4 regions of the Pseudogracilibacillus sp. SO30301A genome follow, and region 1 is predicted to be linked to each of the others. Evidence: riboswitches for the same ligand, from Rfam matches in the RefSeq annotation. Region 1 holds a riboswitch; each other region holds the start of a gene.
What was found. Region 1 has a riboswitch for S-adenosylmethionine ahead of SPD89_RS02695 (O-acetylhomoserine aminocarboxypropyltransferase/cysteine synthase family protein). Riboswitches for the same ligand answer to the same signal wherever they lie in the genome.

Region 1 (4,478 bases):
AACCGCCATTATTTGTCTCATCCCCACTACCTTCTGTTAACGAGTCACCTAATGTGACAACTTTAACCTCCTGTGAAAAAAAGAATTTAGTTGCTTTTTTTAGTTTAGCTGAAAAAAACTCACGAACTGGATCTTCTTTAGCTGAAACTTCTTCTGAATTTTCGGGAATCTCGTTTTTTTCTACTTCGACTTCTTCCTCTTTGTTTTCGACTTTCTCCTTAATAACTTCTTGTATAGGTTTATTAGGAGTCTGTTCTTTATTAGAAAATATGAAGAATAAGAGTCCTGCAATTATGACTATAATAATGATGATTAGCTTTTTAATAGTAATCACACCTAAATGTTTAGATAGTATATATATATTATAAAACATTATTGTTTTATGTTTAAATTGTATATTAACATAGTTTACCTTTAATATTTACCAATAAACTAAAATTTAATAAAAGAGGATGTTCAAAAAGTCTGGTAAAAATGACACTGCGAATTTCGCACGAATGCTTGTTTCTCCGCTCCTTGAAAAAGGAAAGCACTTTTTCTGCGTGCTAGAAGCGACTCCTTGGAAAAGAAGATCACTTTTCCGGCGTGCCAGATCTTTGCTCATGTATCTAAATGCATACATTCCGCTGACGGGAGCTGCGCCGCCTCGAACTTCTTGGTTCTTTTTATCCTCCTTTTTGAACACGCACTAAAAAGAAAAAACCGCCTTGGGGAAGGCGGAAAGAGATTAGTTATATAACAATTGAGTGATAAATTACTTAATTAGTTATTACTTCAGGACGGTTCGCACGAATACGTGTAGCTTCTTCAATAAGATCTCTTCCACTTACTACTTGAACTGAAGTGCTTAAATTTTCAAAGCCTTTAAAGTTACTGCTCCAAATAATTTTTAATCCTTGATTGGAGTAAGTATCAAGCTCATTTTCAGATAACGGTTGTTCCGTTACAATTACATCAATTACTTCATCTTTATTAGTTTCATCTAGGTTGATAATTTTATACCCTTGTTTTGACAAATTAAACGCTTTTTGTAGATCAATTTCAGTTTTTACAGCAATTGTTTTTTGTCTTAATCCTTCACTGCGATCAAAAGGTGATGAGAATAGCCATTTAATTGCTTCTTCTACTGTAGTGTCAATAGTAGAAATTCCTGTTGCTTTAGCAATAGCATTATCTAATGTTTGGATTATATCTTCAATGTCTTCAATTCCGATAGATAGACGAACTAATTCTTCTGGTGTGCCACTTTTCTTTAAGTCTTCTTGACTGAGTTGTTGGTGAGTTGTAGATGCTGGGTGAATAATTAATGATTTTGCATCTCCAACATTCGCTACATGTGACCATAACTCAATATTATCAATTAATTTTCTGCCAGCTTCAAGTCCACCTTTAATACCAAATGTAATAATCGATCCATATCCCGAAGAGAAATATTTATTTGCTAACTCATGGGATGGGTGATCTTCAATTCCCGGAAAATTTACCCATTCAACTGCTGGGTGGCTTTGTAAATACTTTGCTACTTTTATTGCATTTTCACTATGACGTTCGAGACGTACATGTAATGTTTCGAGACCTTGTAATAATAAAAATGCATTATGAGGACTGATCGATGCCCCTGTATCACGTAATAGTTGAACACGTAGTCGAAGAGCAAAGGCAACAGGACCTAAATCTGCAAATCGGAGTCCATCATAGCTTTCATCGGCTTCCGTAAATCCTGGAAACTTTTCATTATCCCAGTTAAAGCGTCCGCCATCAACGACAACTCCTCCAATCGACGTTCCATGTCCCCCAATCCATTTTGTTGCGGAATGGACGACGACATCCGCCCCCCATTGAATTGGTTTAGCAAATTTTGGTGCAAAAGTATTATCAATTATTAACGGAATACCATGATCATGAGCAATGTCAGCAACCGTTTCGATATCAAAAACATTTAAACTTGGGTTCGTAATTGTTTCGCCAAAAATTGCTTTTGTTTTGTCCGTTATTGCAGCTTTTATTGCTTCAGGATTTGTACCGTCGACAATCTTTACATTAATTCCAAAACGAGGTAGTGTATGGACAAATAGGTTGTATGTACCACCATACAAATTACTATCGGCGACAATTTCATCCCCAGCACTAGCAACGTTTAAAATAGCATACGTAATGGCGGCCATTCCTGAAGCTGTGGCAACCGCAGCAGTACCATCTTCAAGTAATGCAACTCGCTGTTCAAACGCATCTGTTGTCGGATTCATAATTCGAGTATAAATATTTCCCGTTTCCGCAAGACCAAATAAATTTTTAGCATGCTCTGTATCGCGAAAAACATAAGATGTTGTTTGATGAATTGGTACCGCACGTGAACCTGTAACTGGATCAGGTTCTTGCCCCCCATGTAATAAAATGGTATCGTCCTTTTGAAATGTAAATTCTGACATAACTAAATTCCTCCTTAAATTTTTAGGGATGATATCCCCCGTTTTTATTTTGAAGCAATGTACGTCTTGCATGTAGAGAAGGAAAATTAGAAAACCCTCTTCTAGAAAGAATAGAAGAGGGTGTTGTATTAATAGTCGTTTCCTCCTCTTATCTTCCAGACAATCGTCTGTAGGATTTGGCACCTTTAAAAGCTAACAATAAGCTTTTATGGTTGCTGGACTTCATCGGGCCTATTCCCTCCGTCGCTCTTGATAAGAGATACTCATTATGAAATTACTATTTATTATACATGCTTCGTACTTAATGTCAACTAAAAATATTGCTAATTGTGAATATAATGAACAAAACTTATATAAAAAACTAATTGTTCATTATTTTGAAAACGATTACATTTTGGGCGATTTAGATTATGGTTAAATCATCGATTTTTAATATTTCTAATCATTTTCAAGGCAACCACTAATACCAATTGGAATAATAAAACTTGCAGATAGAAAATTAATCTTGTAAAAGTAGGTGCCACCAACGATAATTGATGTAATAATTAAAAGTGAGAGTATAAAGGGTTGAAAACGATGCGTGCTAGTAACGGGATGTCCTATAAAAAAGTATTTCTTTTGATAAGTATATTTCTGCTCGTGTTAACAAGTTTTCGTATTGGGTGGATTTTTTACCATAAAACTCCCGATCACCCTCATGCTGAAGAGGGTGTAATTGATTTAAGTCACTGGAATTTTACGGATAAGGAAACAATAACGCTTGATGGAGAATGGGAGTTTTATCCGGGAGAATTTATAAATTTTGGCTTAGAAAAAAATGTTGCAAGTGGTTTTACGACTATACCAGGGCATTGGAAGAATCCGTATAAGGAAATAAACTACGGTACCTATCGATTAAAAGTACTTTTGCCAACAACTGATAACGAAAGTGAACAGAAAAATTATGGGTTAATCTTTAAGGATATTGAGTCAGCGGCTAGCGTATATGTAAACGGGCAATTAGTAACTGAAACGGGTCGACCTTCCGATACTATTCATCAATACAAGAGTAAGCTAGGAATTTCTAAGGGCTATTTCCATACGGCGAACGACGAGATAGAACTAGTTGTACATGTAGCAAACTTTGAAAAGGCGTTTGAAGGCGGTATTTCAAACACTGTTAAATTTGGGCTAGGGAATGCTATAGACAGAGAAATAAGCTTTACAACCATAACGCAATTAATGGTTGTCTTAATATTACTCGTACATAGTGCATATGCTTTTAGCTTATATATGATGGGTAGAAGCGTATATCATAAAGAACTTATTTATTTCGGACTTTTACTCATTTTTGCTGCTTTTTCTATCATCGTTGACGAGGATAAAATACTATTAAATTGGTTTCCTATCAATGCAGAATGGTCGCTTAAACTAATCTATTTGTCATTCGCAGGTACCGTGTTTTTTATTCTCAAATTCATAAAATATGTGTTTAAATTAAGACATGTTTTTTTCAGAGTATTATTTGAAACATATAGCCTCTTAATTCTAGCACTATTCATTATTCCATCTTCATACATCCTATTTGTTGGTTATGGCATTATGCTTACAAACGTAATTTCTTATACGTTTATGTTTATTATAATTCTAGGGATCATTAAAAAAGGCAATTCTGATGCTATGTTTATATTGATTGCTAATGTCATTAATTTGTTTAATGTGTTGTGGGGAGTAGCTCTCAATATAGGGCTAATCGATATACCATATTATCCGATTGATTACTTGCTAGCTATCATGGCTTTTGCTGGATTTCTCTTTAAACGTCAGATAAGTATCGTCCAATTAAATAAGAAACAAACAAAAGAACTTGAACGGGCGGATAAGGCCAAAAATCAATTTCTAGCCAATACATCCCATGAATTACGGAACCCACTTCACGGAATTATCAATATCGCTCAAACGATATTAAATCATCAGAAGGATTCATTAACTACGGATAATAAAAATAATTTGAAATTGCTTATTCAAGTGGGTCGGCAGATGTCGTTTACACTAAATGATCTCCTCGAT
Region 2 (4,478 bases), on a different contig from region 1:
GTTGCTCAAGTTAGAGGTGAAAGTTGCTCAGGTCGAGGGTGAAGTTGCTCAAGTCGAGGTGAAAGTTGCTCAAGTTAGAGGTGTATGTTCATATAAAAAACCGACTCAACATATGAGTCGGTTTGTAAATAATGTGTTATTTATGGATTGGACCGGCTTGCTTTATATTTTCACTAGCATTTGTAAATTTTTCGAAGTTTTGATGGAATTCTCTAGCTAAGTTTTGAGCAGTTTTATCATAGGCGTCTTTATCTGCCCATGTATTTCTTGGAATTAACACTTCATCAGGAACCCCTGGTACATGTGCAGGAATATTTAAACCGAAAATATCATCTTGAATTGTTTCAATTGTATTTAACTCACCCTCAAGGGCAGCATGAATCATTGCACGAGTGTAAGATAATTTCATTCGGCTACCTACTCCGTATGGGCCTCCAGTCCATCCTGTATTTACTAAAAATACATTTGCGTTATACTGGTCAATTTTTTCACCAAGCATTTGTGCATATTTATCAGGTGAAAGTGGTAAGAATGGTGAACCGAAACAAGCTGAGAATGTAGCTTCGGGTTCCGTGATTCCACGCTCTGTACCAGCTAATTTACTTGTGTAACCACTTAAGAAATGGTACATTGCTTGTTCTTTCGTTAATTTACTAATCGGTGGTAATGTACCAGATGCGTCCGCTGTTAAGAAAATAATTGTGTTTGGATGTCCTGCAACACTTGGCTTAACAATATTGTCAATATTCTCTAGTGGGTAAGCAGCTCGTGTGTTTTCTGTTAAGCTTGTATCTGAATAATCTGGTTCACGTGAATTATCATCTAATACGACATTTTCCAAAACAGAGCCGAAACGAATAGCGTCATATATTTGTGGTTCTTTTTCTTGAGATAGATCCACACATTTGGCATAGCATCCACCTTCAATGTTGAAAACACCATTTGGACTCCAACCATGTTCATCATCACCAATTAATTTACGGTAAGGATCTGCTGATAGCGTTGTTTTTCCAGTACCTGAAAGACCGAAAAACAATGCTACATCGCCTTCTTCTCCAACGTTAGCAGAACAATGCATAGAAAGCACATTTTGCCGTGGTAGTAAGTAATTCATGACAGAAAAGATTGATTTTTTAATTTCCCCTGCATATTCTGTTCCACCTATAAGAACGATGCGTTTTTTAAATGAGATGACGATAAATGTTTCAGAGTTTGTGCCATCTTCTTCTGGATTTGCTGTACAAGTAGGAGCAGATAAAACAGTAAATTCAGATTTGTGATTATGCAATTCAGTCTTATCTGGAATAATAAATAACTGGCGTGCAAATAGATTATGCCACGCATATTCATTAATTACTTCTACGGGTAGACGGAATTTCTCATCAGCACCTGCAAATCCTTTAAAAGAAAATAATTCATTTTTGCTTTTTAAATGGTTGATCACTTTCTGATAAAGTTTTTCAAATGAAACTTCATCAAGGGGTTGATTTACCGCTCCCCAATCTACAATATTTTCCGAGACATCATCTCTTACGATAAAACGGTCTTTAGGAGAGCGCCCTGTATATTTACCTGTCGTAGCCTGAACTGCTCCCGTTGCAGTTAAAACTCCTTCTTCTCTCGATAAAATCTTTTCAACCAATAACGGAACAGATAAATTTGTATGCAGTTTATTATTCGTTTCAAATTCATGAGTTTCGATTGAATTTGCAGTCATGTTCATTGCCCTAACCTTCCTTTACAAGTACTTAATTCTGAATATAGTATAACACATTAACTTAAATAGTCCATACTAAATATAATGCGAATTAATTATACCTTAGATAGATATTTGATTATATAGCATATTATCCATATTATATACAGATTGTGCAATAGTTAAAGAAAATCGTTACAAATTTGTGAAATAAATCACATTCGCATGAAAATACAGTTGTTTGACAACTTTAGACACTTTAGTGTAAGCTATTTTTAACGGACTCTCTTATTAGGAGTTGGTGGAGGGACAGACCCGAGGAAGCCCAGCAACCATCACAATATGTGAAAAGGTGCTAACCTGATGCAAGGACTTTCCTTGAACAATAAGAGTGAAAGGCATTTCCTTTCCTCTATTATTAGATGGAAGGGATTTTTTATTTTCTCTCGTTTATAATAAACAAGAATTCCTTTAAAACCTAATTATTTTTGAGCTCCGTGTACTATATAGTAGGAGGCTTTTATTTATGGTAAAAAATCGTCATTTGTTCACATCTGAATCGGTTACAGAGGGACATCCTGATAAGATTTGTGATCAAATTTCAGATGCAATTTTAGATGACATATTAACGGACGACCCTAAAGCACGTGTTGCTTGTGAAACAATGGTTACCACTGGGCTCGTATTAGTAGCAGGCGAAATTACCACTACAACATACGTTGACATCCCAAAAATAGTTCGAAAAACGATATCGGAAATTGGTTATACACGAGCAAAATATGGATTTGACGCACAGACATGTTCTGTACTTACTGCAATTGATGAACAATCTCCAGATATTGCAAGTGGTGTGGACACAGCGCTTGAAGCTAGAGATGGAAATAAAGATAATAACATAATCGGTGCAGGTGACCAAGGATTGATGTTTGGTTTTGCTTGTGATGAAACAGAGGAGTTAATGCCGTTACCTATTTTTTTAGCTCATCGTTTAGCTAAAAAGTTAACAGAAGTTCGAAAAAATGGAACGCTTTCCTATTTACGCCCAGACGGAAAATCGCAAGTTACCATAGAGTATGATGATAAAGACAAGCCAGTTCGAGTGGATACAATCGTCATTTCTACTCAACATCATCAAGATGTAACACTTGATCAGATAGATAAAGATCTAATGAAATATGTAATAGAACCTGTTGTACCAAGTTTTTTATTAGATGAGAATACAAAATATTTTATAAATCCTTCTGGTAGGTTCGTAATTGGAGGTCCCCAAGGAGATGCTGGATTAACAGGGAGAAAAATTATCGTTGATACGTATGGAGGATATGCAAGACATGGTGGTGGGGCATTTAGTGGGAAGGATCCAACGAAAGTTGACCGATCAGCTGCATATGCAGCAAGATATGTAGCAAAAAATATTGTCGCTGCTCATTTAGCAGAAAAATGTGAAGTGCAACTTGCATATGCTATTGGTGTAGCTGAACCAGTTTCTATTTCCGTTAATGCATTCGGTACAGGAAAAGTTACGGAAGAAAAGCTTGTTGAAGTAATCCGAAACACGTTTGATTTAAGCCCAGCAGGAATCATTACGATGTTGGACTTACAAAAACCAATTTATCGACAAACCGCAGCATACGGTCACTTTGGTCGCCATGATTTGTATTTACCTTGGGAACAAACAGATAAAGTGGAAGATATACGAAAATCATTATTAGAGTATGTTTAAAAAAGAAGCTTGACTTATCGTTATTCATCAAATAACTGTAAGACAAGCTTTTTCAATTCAGTTACCTGTCCTCATTTGGTTTCTAATTTCAAATTATTTTTCCAAAGACTGAATAAACTTGTCCTCCTTTTGAAATACGTTGCTTAAATGTTCATGTATCAGTAGGATGGACTGATAAATGGCACTTCTTTTGCTTCAGGATAATGAGGTGGCGTCGTACCAATCATATCTTTAGCATCGTACAAACTTTGAATTTCCCCGATAGCAAATCGTCCCACTACTACAGCACCTAAGCATAAACTTTCATAACTTATCGGCACTGATAAAAATGTAAGAACAGACTTTAAATTAAAGAAAAATCCTCTATCGTTGCTCGTATGAGATTTGCTTTTGTATGATGAATGCTAAGCCAAAAAAGGAACCTTTTGCATTTGCGTCCCAAATGGGGGCGCACTCGCCTGAGTAAGTAAGGATGGAAGATAAGTCCCACAGCTCCTGGTTTTAACTTTTTCTGCCATAGCAGTAATGAAATCATATGGGTCTTTTTCTTTATCTTTCGCATGCTTTGTTTCTGTTTTTGTTTGTGCAAGTTGATCACGAACCCATCTTAAAACAACTCCACCATTATTGACAGGCTCACTTATTGTTCAGTGATCATTAAATAATGGGTACAGAACGTACGCCCTTTCGAATAAATGACTGGAGCATTGGATGCTGTGCGTATGGAACCACTTGTCCCAATCGTTACAGCGGCAATTCCTTTCTCAAAAGCGTTTAAACCGACATAAGAGAGCACACCATCGCTTGAACTGATAAAAACTGATAATTCCGGTTCGACAAAAAATACGTTGGAAGTGTTGGATGCTTTAATGGAAAATAAAGTACCGATAATTGCGATTATAAATTTTGCAAAGTCTCCTTTATCAAAAAAAAAGCGGATATATCACTATTTACTATCTCAGAAGAAACAGATATTCGTTCGGAGGCTCTTTCGTCACGGATTGCTCATTTAACGATTATGAATAAAGAAAAAGGAACAGAAGCGCTAAATCGAATGAG
Region 3 (4,478 bases), on a different contig from region 1:
TCCTTGCACATACTCCGTAATATCTAAATGTTTCGGTGCATCTAATTCTACAATGATAGTGTGGCGTCTTTTTGCTTTATCAGCTAATGTTTCTGTCTCATGCTTTCTTTTCGATAAAACTGCAACCGATTCCTTAACTTTAACTTCCTTTTCTGTAATTGGTGCTAGTTTTTTTACCCCTTCCACAAGCGCTTTAATATGTTCAGGAGTAGTTCCACAACACCCTCCGATTAATCGAACTCCTTGATTTCTGAGAGCTACTGCACAATCTGTAAAATAATTCGGTTCATTTTCGTAAAAAAGCACCCCATCCCGATACGCTGGTAAACTCGCATTTGGATATGCTGCCAAGAAAGCGCGATCCAATAAAGGTACTGACTCCAGTGAAGTTACCATTTGGGAAGGACCTAGTCGACAATTTACTCCAACTACATCTGCACCGAGCGCTTCTAACTGTTTTAACGCATCAGATAGCGTAACCCCATTTTCTAGTACACCCGGTTCATGCATGGAAACATTGGTAATGATCGGTAAATCTGTTTCTTCTCTAGCAATTTGTAAAACTGTTTTTAATTCATCGAGATTATAATAGGTTTCAAGGATTAACCCATCCACGCCCTCCAGTAGTAAACAATATAATTGTTCCCGAAAACTTCGCTTGATTTCCTCATCTGACTCCAGTAAAGTTTGTGCACCGTGAATTCCTCCAATATTTCCCAAAACATGCACGCTTCCTTTACTCGCTTTTCTAGCAATTTGAACTGCCTTTTGATTAATATTTTTCACTTGTTCTTCTAACCCATAACGTGCTAATTTAATATAGTTTGCACCATATGTATTCGTCTGAATAACGTCAGCACCTGCATTAATATACGCTTCATGCACATTTTGAATTTGCTCCGGGTGGCTCAAATTTAATTCTTCAAAGCTACGATCCACCCCATGAGAATATAAAATCGTCCCCATAGCACCATCAGCGATTAATATTCGTTTCTTTAAATCAGCTAATAAACTCAAAACTTTGCCACCCCCAATTGAGTAATTGCTTCGAAAGCTTGCTCAAGGTCAGCGATAATATCATCTTCATGTTCAATCCCAACAGAAGCACGTAGTAGACAATTTGATAATCCGTATGATTCACGCACCTCTTTTGGAATATCCATATGTGTCTGTGTAATTGGGTACGTTAAAAAGCTTTCTACTCCTCCTAAACTTTCAGCAAACGTAAAAAGTTTTAATGCTTTTAGAAACGGCGAAACAAGTGCTTCATCAATTATTTCAAAACTTAACATTCCGCTTCTCCCCGGGTAATACACATCTGTTACAAGTGGATGAGTTCTCAAATACTCAACTACTCGCTTGGCATTATTTTCATGCTGCCTCATCCGAAGGGCCAGTGTTTTCATCCCCCGAATGAGGCTAAAACAGTCATATGGTGATAACACTGCTCCGATTGAGTTATGCAAAAAAGCAAACTCTTCGTTTACTGTCTTTCCTTTTGAGATGACAACTCCTGCTAACAAATCATTATGCCCTGCTAAATATTTTGTTGCGCTATGAACGACAATATCTGCCCCTTCTTCAAGCGGTCGCTGAATATAAGGAGTGTACAGTGTGTTATCAACGATATGAAGAATCTCATGACGTTTTGTGATCACTGAGATTTTTCTTAAATCAACTGTCTGCATTAACGGGTTAGTTGGTGACTCAATGAAAATCGCTTTCGTATTATCCTGAATAAATGTTTCAAGTTCCTCATAATCTTTCCCGTCCCAATACGTAAAAGAAAAATTGTACTTTTTCTCAAACACTTCAAATAAACGATAATTCCCTCCGTATATATCACGAGATGCAATAAAATGTGATCCTTCTTCAAATAAAGCAAATACGAGTTGAACAGCCGCCATACCGGAAGATGTAGCGAATGCTTTTTCTCCACTTTCTAACTCTGCAACTGCTTTTTCTAACACATCTCTAGTCGGGTTACCAGTGCGGATATAATCATAACCGTCTTGAAGGCCAATCTCTTCATGGCGGAATGCAGTGGAAAAATAAATAGGTGTACTGACTGCGCGAAAATGTTCTTCTTTCCTGTTTCCTATTTGTACAAGAAACGTCTCTTTCCTACACGAATCCGTCATTTTATTAACCCCTTTCTTAGTAAATTTGGCAAAAATAAAAGACATCCAACATCCTCTCTATACTAAAATGGCTAGAGATAGATGTAAGATGCCTTTAGTTGTCTAATCGGCAACCTCAATATTTTTATTAAACTAAGCTTTTACTAAATCGTTTTTTCTCTGTTGCGTCAATTTGTGTAATACGACCATCATGAATCGTAATTACAACAGACCCATACTCAATTTCTTGTAAAACAGCCTGTAAATAGTCCAGTTTCACTTGATCCAGTTTGCTCAAATTCTCATCTCCCCTTTAGCTAATTGATGTAAAGTACAAGTTCTTTTCATTGGAACTTGCAAAGCTTTATCGAGAAGAGTTATATTACTTTTGGTGGTTCAATAAGTAAAAAACCCTCTTCTTATCAAGATAAGAAGAGGTTGAATATATCGTTCATTTCTCTCTCTTCTTATCTTTCAGGCACTTAGCTTGCTGGAATTGGCACAGTACTTAAAAAGTCTGTTGCCGAGGCTTCACTGGGCCAGTCCCTCCACCTCTCTGGATAAGAAAAAATAAATCTGATTAAATTGTAACTACTACTGTACACTGTTTATTATTTGTTGTCAAATGTTTTTTTAGAAAATTATATACTTATCTCAAATTCCTTCATTTTTCGATAAAGTGTACTTCTTCCTATGCCTAACTTTTTTGAAGCTTCCTTAACACTATTCGTCTCCATTAACGCTTGAGTAATCATTTTCTTTTCAACATCTTTTAATGTAAGTTCTGAAGGCATTTTCCGCTTATAATACCCTTTAATATTTCTAGGTAAGTGGCTACTTGTAATTTTTTTAGATTTTCTTCTCGATAGTAAAAAAGCACGCTCCATAATATTTCTGAGTTCTCTAATATTACCTGGCCACGGATATTCGATAAACAGTTGCATTGCTTCTTGATCAATCTGTGTTGGTCCATCTCCATACTGCTCTTGGAACTGTTTCATAAAAGTCCAAGCAAGAGTTTCAATATCTTCAGGTCGTTCCCGTAAAGGTGGAATATCAATATTTAAAACATTCAACCTGTAATAAAGATCAGATCTGAATGAATTATTATACGCAATCTCCTCTTGCAAGTTTCTATTCGTAGCTGCGATAATTCGGATATCGACTGGTCGCTCTATCGTATCTCCAAGCCGGATTATTTTTTTCGTTTCAATCGCACGCAATAAAATAACTTGAAGTTCAATTGGCATATCACCTATCTCATCTAGGAAGAGTGTACCGTTATGGGCACTTTCAAATTTCCCAATTGCTCCGCCCTTTTTCCCCCCTGTAAACGTACCTTCTGAATACCCGAACAACTCACTAGCTATTAAATCTTTCGGGATTGCTCCGGTGTTCACTGCAACAAATGATCCGTTTCTCCTACTGCTCTCTTCATGAATAGCACGGGCCATTACTTCTTTTCCAGTACCTGTTTCGCCAAGAATTAAAACATTTGCGGTTGTTTGTGCGGCAATCGTTGCCGTTTCAAGTTCATGTTGAAAGTTTATATTTTTAGTTTGAATAGTTCCAAATTGAAAGATTGAATCAAAGGTTTTTTGATAGTTAGGTTTTAGTAAAAACAATGTTTTTAATTTTGCTTCATAGGAATTGACTTCAAATTTATTTTCCATATGTTTTAACATTTGAGGAGTGAGTGTTTCGCCGTTTTGAAAGCCAGTCATTTCTTTTGCCTTTAAGCTCATATATTGAATAGTTCTATCCTCGGATAACGCAATGATTGCTTCTTCACTTATCTGTCCCCAAGCATTTAGAACAATTTCATTCAAATGACTCTTTTTGGATTCTTTAATATTTTTATACGGGCGAGGTTTTATATTATTAGCTGAGTCCCAAACAATTTTAAACTGACCATTCGATAGAGCTTTTCCAATTTTAACCGGGCGTGAAAGATGACGTTTTTCTTTATCTATACGCAATTCTCCACACGCAGTATCTATTTTTCTACCACTTATATATTGAAAAATCTTATCTATATCAAAGTTCTTTGTGTGTATGATAGCATCAAGAACTATCTCTGTTCCTAAGTATGTATTGAACATAACAGAGGAGATAGACTTTTTTTCATTAAAAAATTCATTGTAATTATTTACGAACTTTTTATTCAATGAGTTATCTAAAGACTGAAAATAACTTGCAGAACTATAGTGTCCTTTTCCGACATCTGATCCCATGGCTGCTATTTCCGTTTCTTTTGTAATCGGACTAAAAATCGGTAATGAATTAGGGTCTAGTCCCATCTGTTTATACGCTTTATAGAAGGAAAGCACACTTTGTCCTACTAGCGTTGAAAAAATA
Region 4 (4,478 bases), on a different contig from region 1:
AATAATGAAGTGATACCTAATAAATTAATACATTAAAAGGTGATCGCTGAATTTTTTTCTTATTCGCTGAAACATCGTGAGAATCGCTGAATTGACTGTCATTAGCGCTGGATTTTTTATTGAACCGCCGAATTTAGGGCTCCATCCGCTGAATCGAGTTGTTGCGCTGAATTTTTTCCTTATTCGCTGAAACATCGTGAGAATCGCTGAATTGACTGTCATTAGCGCTGAATTTTTTATTGAACCGCCGAATTTAGGGCTCCATCCGCTGAATCGAGTTGTCGCGCTGAATTTTTTTCTTATTCGCTGAAACATCGTGAGAATCGCTGAATTGACTGTCATTAGCGCTGGATTTTTTATTGAACCGCCGAATTTAGGGCTCCATCCGCTGAATCGAGTTGTCGCGCTGAATTTTCTAGTTATTCACTAAAATTAAATGTGAAGCCAATGAATTATTACGAATAATCGCTGAATATCTCCAAAACCACTGAACTAATCACAATATTGTTTTTAAGTGGAATACTTTGGTATAATCGTCGTAAATGCTAAACGTGATGGAGGTAGATCATGACACTTACAATGTATTGGTATCCGAATTGTGGATCTTGTAAAAAGGCGAAAAAATGGTTAGACGACCATGATCGTACATATAATTTAATACATATAGTAGAGAACCCACCGAATGAGCAAGAACTACTTGATTTGATTGAAAAAAGTGAGCTCCCTGCACGGCGATTTTTCAATACGAGTGGGAAAGTATATCGAGAACAAAAAATGAAGGATAAAATTAAAGATGCGACTATCGAAGAGATGGTAGGCTATCTCGCATCGAATGGGTTGTTGATTAAACGTCCGATTGTAACAGATGGAAAAAAGGTAACAGTTGGTTTTAAAGAAGAAGATTTTCAAGCCAATTGGTCAATATAATAATTAGGAGGTATTAGAGATGAGTTTACCGACAGATTTACTTTATTCGAAGGAGCATGAATGGGTAAGAAGAGAAGGAAGCGATGTTAGAATTGGAATTACTGATTTTGCTCAAGATGAATTAGGTGATATCGTTTTTGTTGAACTTCCAGAGGTAGGCGATACAATTGAAGTGAATGAGCCGTTTGGAAGTGTTGAGTCTGTAAAAACAGTTTCAGAATTGTATGCGCCAATAAGCGGGACAGTTGTAGAAGTTAATGAGGGTTTGGAAGATAATCCAGAGTATGTTAATGAATCTCCTTATGAACAAGCCTGGATGATCGTTGTTGAACCGTCCGCTGATGAAGAACTAGATGATCTGCTTTCCTCTGAAGAATATAATGCTTATATTTCTAAATAGGAATAATATTACTTGCACCCTACCTTAAGGGTGCATGTAGTTTTTTAGAGACTTCTAGCTTTCAACGATGGCTACCTTGAAATTGGGGGAAAAGCATTGGGTATTTTAAATGATAAGAAAGTTATTATCGTAGAAGGTTTATCCGATAAGATGCATGTTCAAAAAATAATCAAAGAGGAAATCGATATCGTTTGTACACACGGAACATTTGGCGTGGAAAAGTTTGATGAAATGTTAGATGAATTTGATCTAGATAATCGTGATGTATATATTTTTGTTGATGCAGATGAACCTGGAATAAGGTTAAGGAAGCAATTAACTGCTGAATTGCCCAATTCCATTCAAATGTATATTCCGGATGATTATCAACAAGTTGAACTAACTCCTCTGGATATTATTGCTCATGAATTAGTAAAACATAACTTTAAAATAGATCCATTGTATTTGATGTTATAAGGAAATTGGTGATTCTTTTGCAAGAAATAACCGCAGAACAATTAGAACAAAAAAGTGACTATTTATTATACATTCATACCCCTTTTTGTGGAACTTGTCATGTAGCGCGTTCATTTTTAGAAAAAATCGAAAAAACACATCAGCAAGATATTTTTTATGAGATGAACGCATCACTGTACCCGGAATTTATGCAGAAATATAAGGTGGAAAGTGTACCTTGTTTGTTCGTTATGAAAGACGATCAAGTTAAAGAAAAAGTGTATACATTCTTTTCCGTTGCAAATATATATCATTATGTATGGACGTATGTACCCGAGCTCTTTCGACAAAATTAAACGTATTACTTGACATAAAAACAGATATAATGCTATATTGTTTATTGTTATCAATAAAAAGGAATACATCTTAACTCTTATGAAGAGCGATGGAGGGACTGGCCCTATGAATTCGCGGCAACCTTCAATTTTACTTCCAAAATTGAAAGGTGCTAAATCCTGCAAAGCAGATGCTTTGATAGATGAGAGAATGTGAAGATAGATTGTTAAGTCTTTCTGTTCTCTTACAGGAAGACTTTTTTAATTGTATCTGAATGAGTAAACAGGGTGGCATTAGAGTATGTACCTAATGTTATGCGAATTTCATAGTTTCCCAAACCAACGATGTAAAAGGAGGGCAAATCATGATATCGATACAAAATTTAAAGAAAGTTTTTACACTAGATAAAAGCCCGATTACAGCAGTAGATTCCCTATCATTAGAAATAAAGGAAGGAGAAATCTTCGGGGTAATAGGGTACAGTGGTGCGGGGAAAAGTACATTAGTACGGCTACTAAATCGTTTGGAAGAGCCTTCGGATGGATCCATTATTATTGATGGAAAAGAAATGACTAAACTAAAAGGCAAAAAGTTAAGACAAGCCAGGCAAGAAATCGGGATGATTTTTCAACATTTTAATCTTTTATGGTCTCGAACGACGGAGGAAAATATTGCTTTTCCACTAGAAATAGCAGGTGTTCCAAAAACAGAACAGAAAAAGAAAGTTCAAGAGCTGATCGATTTGGTTGGGCTAACTGGAAGAGAAAAAGCCTATCCTTCCCAACTAAGCGGAGGGCAAAAACAGCGTGTAGGGATCGCACGTGCACTTGCAAATGATCCGAAACTGCTTCTTTGCGATGAAGCTACATCGGCACTAGATCCAGAAACTACTAATTCAATTCTAGATTTGCTAGTGGATATTAACCAAAAACTTGGCCTTACGATTATTTTAATAACACATGAAATGCATGTGATTCGCAAAATATGTGATCGGGTTGCTGTTATGGAGAAAGGGAAGATCGTAGAAACTGGTAATGTTCTAGATGTGTTCTCTAACCCAGAACAACCTATTACGAAAAAATTTGTGGAACAAGTGATGGCAAATCCAGACGTAGAAGAAAGTGTTGCGGACATTCTCAATAATGTAAAGAAACATGGAAAAGTATTACGCCTCCATTTTTTAGGAGCATTTGCAAATGAAGCTTTAATTAGTGAAGTATCGAAAAAGTTTTCCGTTGATACGAATATTATCCAAGGAAAAATTACGCAGACACAAAATGGTGTGTTAGGTACCTTAATTGTTCAAATGGTAGGAAACAAAGCTGAAATTGAAAAAGCGATTAACTTTATTAAAGAAGCCTCAGTTGAAGTGGAGCTGATTCGAGATGACACTTAATTTTGCTAATATTGATTGGGATAAACTAATGACGGCGACGTATGAAACGTTTTATATGACATTAATCTCATTAACTGGAACTTTTATTATAGGTGTGTTACTCGGATTACTATTATACTTAACTGCCAAAGATGGACTTTGGGAAAATAAGGTGATTAACTTTATTACAGCAACAATAGTAAATGTGTTTCGTGCAATTCCATTTATTATCTTAATACTTCTACTCTTTCCATTTACGTATTTTTTAATTGGGACGATTAGAGGACCGAATGCAGCCTTACCAGCTTTAATTATTGGTGCCGCTCCATTCTATGGTAGGTTAGTAGAAATTGCTTTAAAGGAAATAGATAAAGGAGTTATTGAGGCGGCGCAATCAATGGGAGCAAGTACACGATCTATTATTTTTAAAGTTCTTCTTCCTGAATCGATGCCTGCTTTAATCTCAGGAATAACTGTTACCGCAATCGCGCTTATTGGTTATACGGCAATGGCAGGTGCAATTGGTGCGGGTGGCCTTGGAAGTTACGCATATTATGCTGGATTCCAGCGTAGAGCCTTTGATATTGTATTTATTTGTTCAGTAATAATCGTATTCATCGTCTTCATTTTCCAATTTATTGGAGACTTTACTTCAAAAAAATTAGACAAAAGATAAAGGAGATTTTTATAAAATGAAAAGACTACTTACATTATTTTCCGTTCTACTTATTTTAGTATTAGCAGCTTGCGGAGGCGGAAATACAGACAATACGAATGAAGAAACAAGTGACGATACAGAAACAGAACAAGAAGAAGTAACAATTAAAGTTGGAGCATCAAGTGTTCCACATGCGGAAATTTTAGAAGAAGCTGCTCCAATTTTGGCTGAAAAAGGGATTACACTTGAAATAGAACCTTATGAAGATTATGTTTTACCGAACGATGATTTAGCAAGCGGTGAATTAGATGCTAACTACTTCCAGCATATACCTTATTTAGAGCAAA

Region 2: another riboswitch for S-adenosylmethionine. It lies ahead of metK (methionine adenosyltransferase); the one in region 1 lies ahead of SPD89_RS02695 (O-acetylhomoserine aminocarboxypropyltransferase/cysteine synthase family protein).
Region 3: another riboswitch for S-adenosylmethionine. It lies ahead of SPD89_RS06225 (YezD family protein); the one in region 1 lies ahead of SPD89_RS02695 (O-acetylhomoserine aminocarboxypropyltransferase/cysteine synthase family protein).
Region 4: another riboswitch for S-adenosylmethionine. It lies ahead of SPD89_RS04455 (methionine ABC transporter ATP-binding protein); the one in region 1 lies ahead of SPD89_RS02695 (O-acetylhomoserine aminocarboxypropyltransferase/cysteine synthase family protein).

The regions. Positions count from the first base shown of each region.
Region 1 is NZ_JAXHDD010000002.1:202,933-207,410, forward strand. It holds gene SPD89_RS02690 (SGNH/GDSL hydrolase family protein) at 1-373, opposite strand, end outside; gene SPD89_RS02695 (O-acetylhomoserine aminocarboxypropyltransferase/cysteine synthase family protein) at 759-2,429, opposite strand; SAM riboswitch class I at 2,575-2,688, opposite strand; gene SPD89_RS02700 (hybrid sensor histidine kinase/response regulator) at 3,006-4,478, shown strand, end outside.
Region 2 is NZ_JAXHDD010000005.1:116,713-121,190, forward strand. It holds gene pckA (phosphoenolpyruvate carboxykinase (ATP)) at 137-1,723, opposite strand; SAM riboswitch class I at 1,982-2,088, shown strand; gene metK (methionine adenosyltransferase) at 2,223-3,419, shown strand.
Region 3 is NZ_JAXHDD010000008.1:30,156-34,633, reverse strand. It holds gene SPD89_RS06235 (bifunctional homocysteine S-methyltransferase/methylenetetrahydrofolate reductase) at 1-1,017, opposite strand, end outside; gene SPD89_RS06230 (PLP-dependent transferase) at 1,014-2,141, opposite strand; gene SPD89_RS06225 (YezD family protein) at 2,269-2,409, opposite strand; SAM riboswitch class I at 2,585-2,687, opposite strand; gene SPD89_RS06220 (transporter substrate-binding protein) at 2,762-4,478, opposite strand, start outside.
Region 4 is NZ_JAXHDD010000005.1:62,131-66,608, forward strand. It holds gene SPD89_RS04430 (nuclease-related domain-containing protein) at 1-36, shown strand, start outside; gene SPD89_RS04435 (arsenate reductase family protein) at 568-927, shown strand; gene gcvH (glycine cleavage system protein GcvH) at 947-1,327, shown strand; gene SPD89_RS04445 (toprim domain-containing protein) at 1,424-1,783, shown strand; gene SPD89_RS04450 (thioredoxin family protein) at 1,801-2,118, shown strand; SAM riboswitch class I at 2,193-2,307, shown strand; gene SPD89_RS04455 (methionine ABC transporter ATP-binding protein) at 2,463-3,494, shown strand; gene SPD89_RS04460 (methionine ABC transporter permease) at 3,484-4,149, shown strand; gene SPD89_RS04465 (MetQ/NlpA family ABC transporter substrate-binding protein) at 4,166-4,478, shown strand, end outside.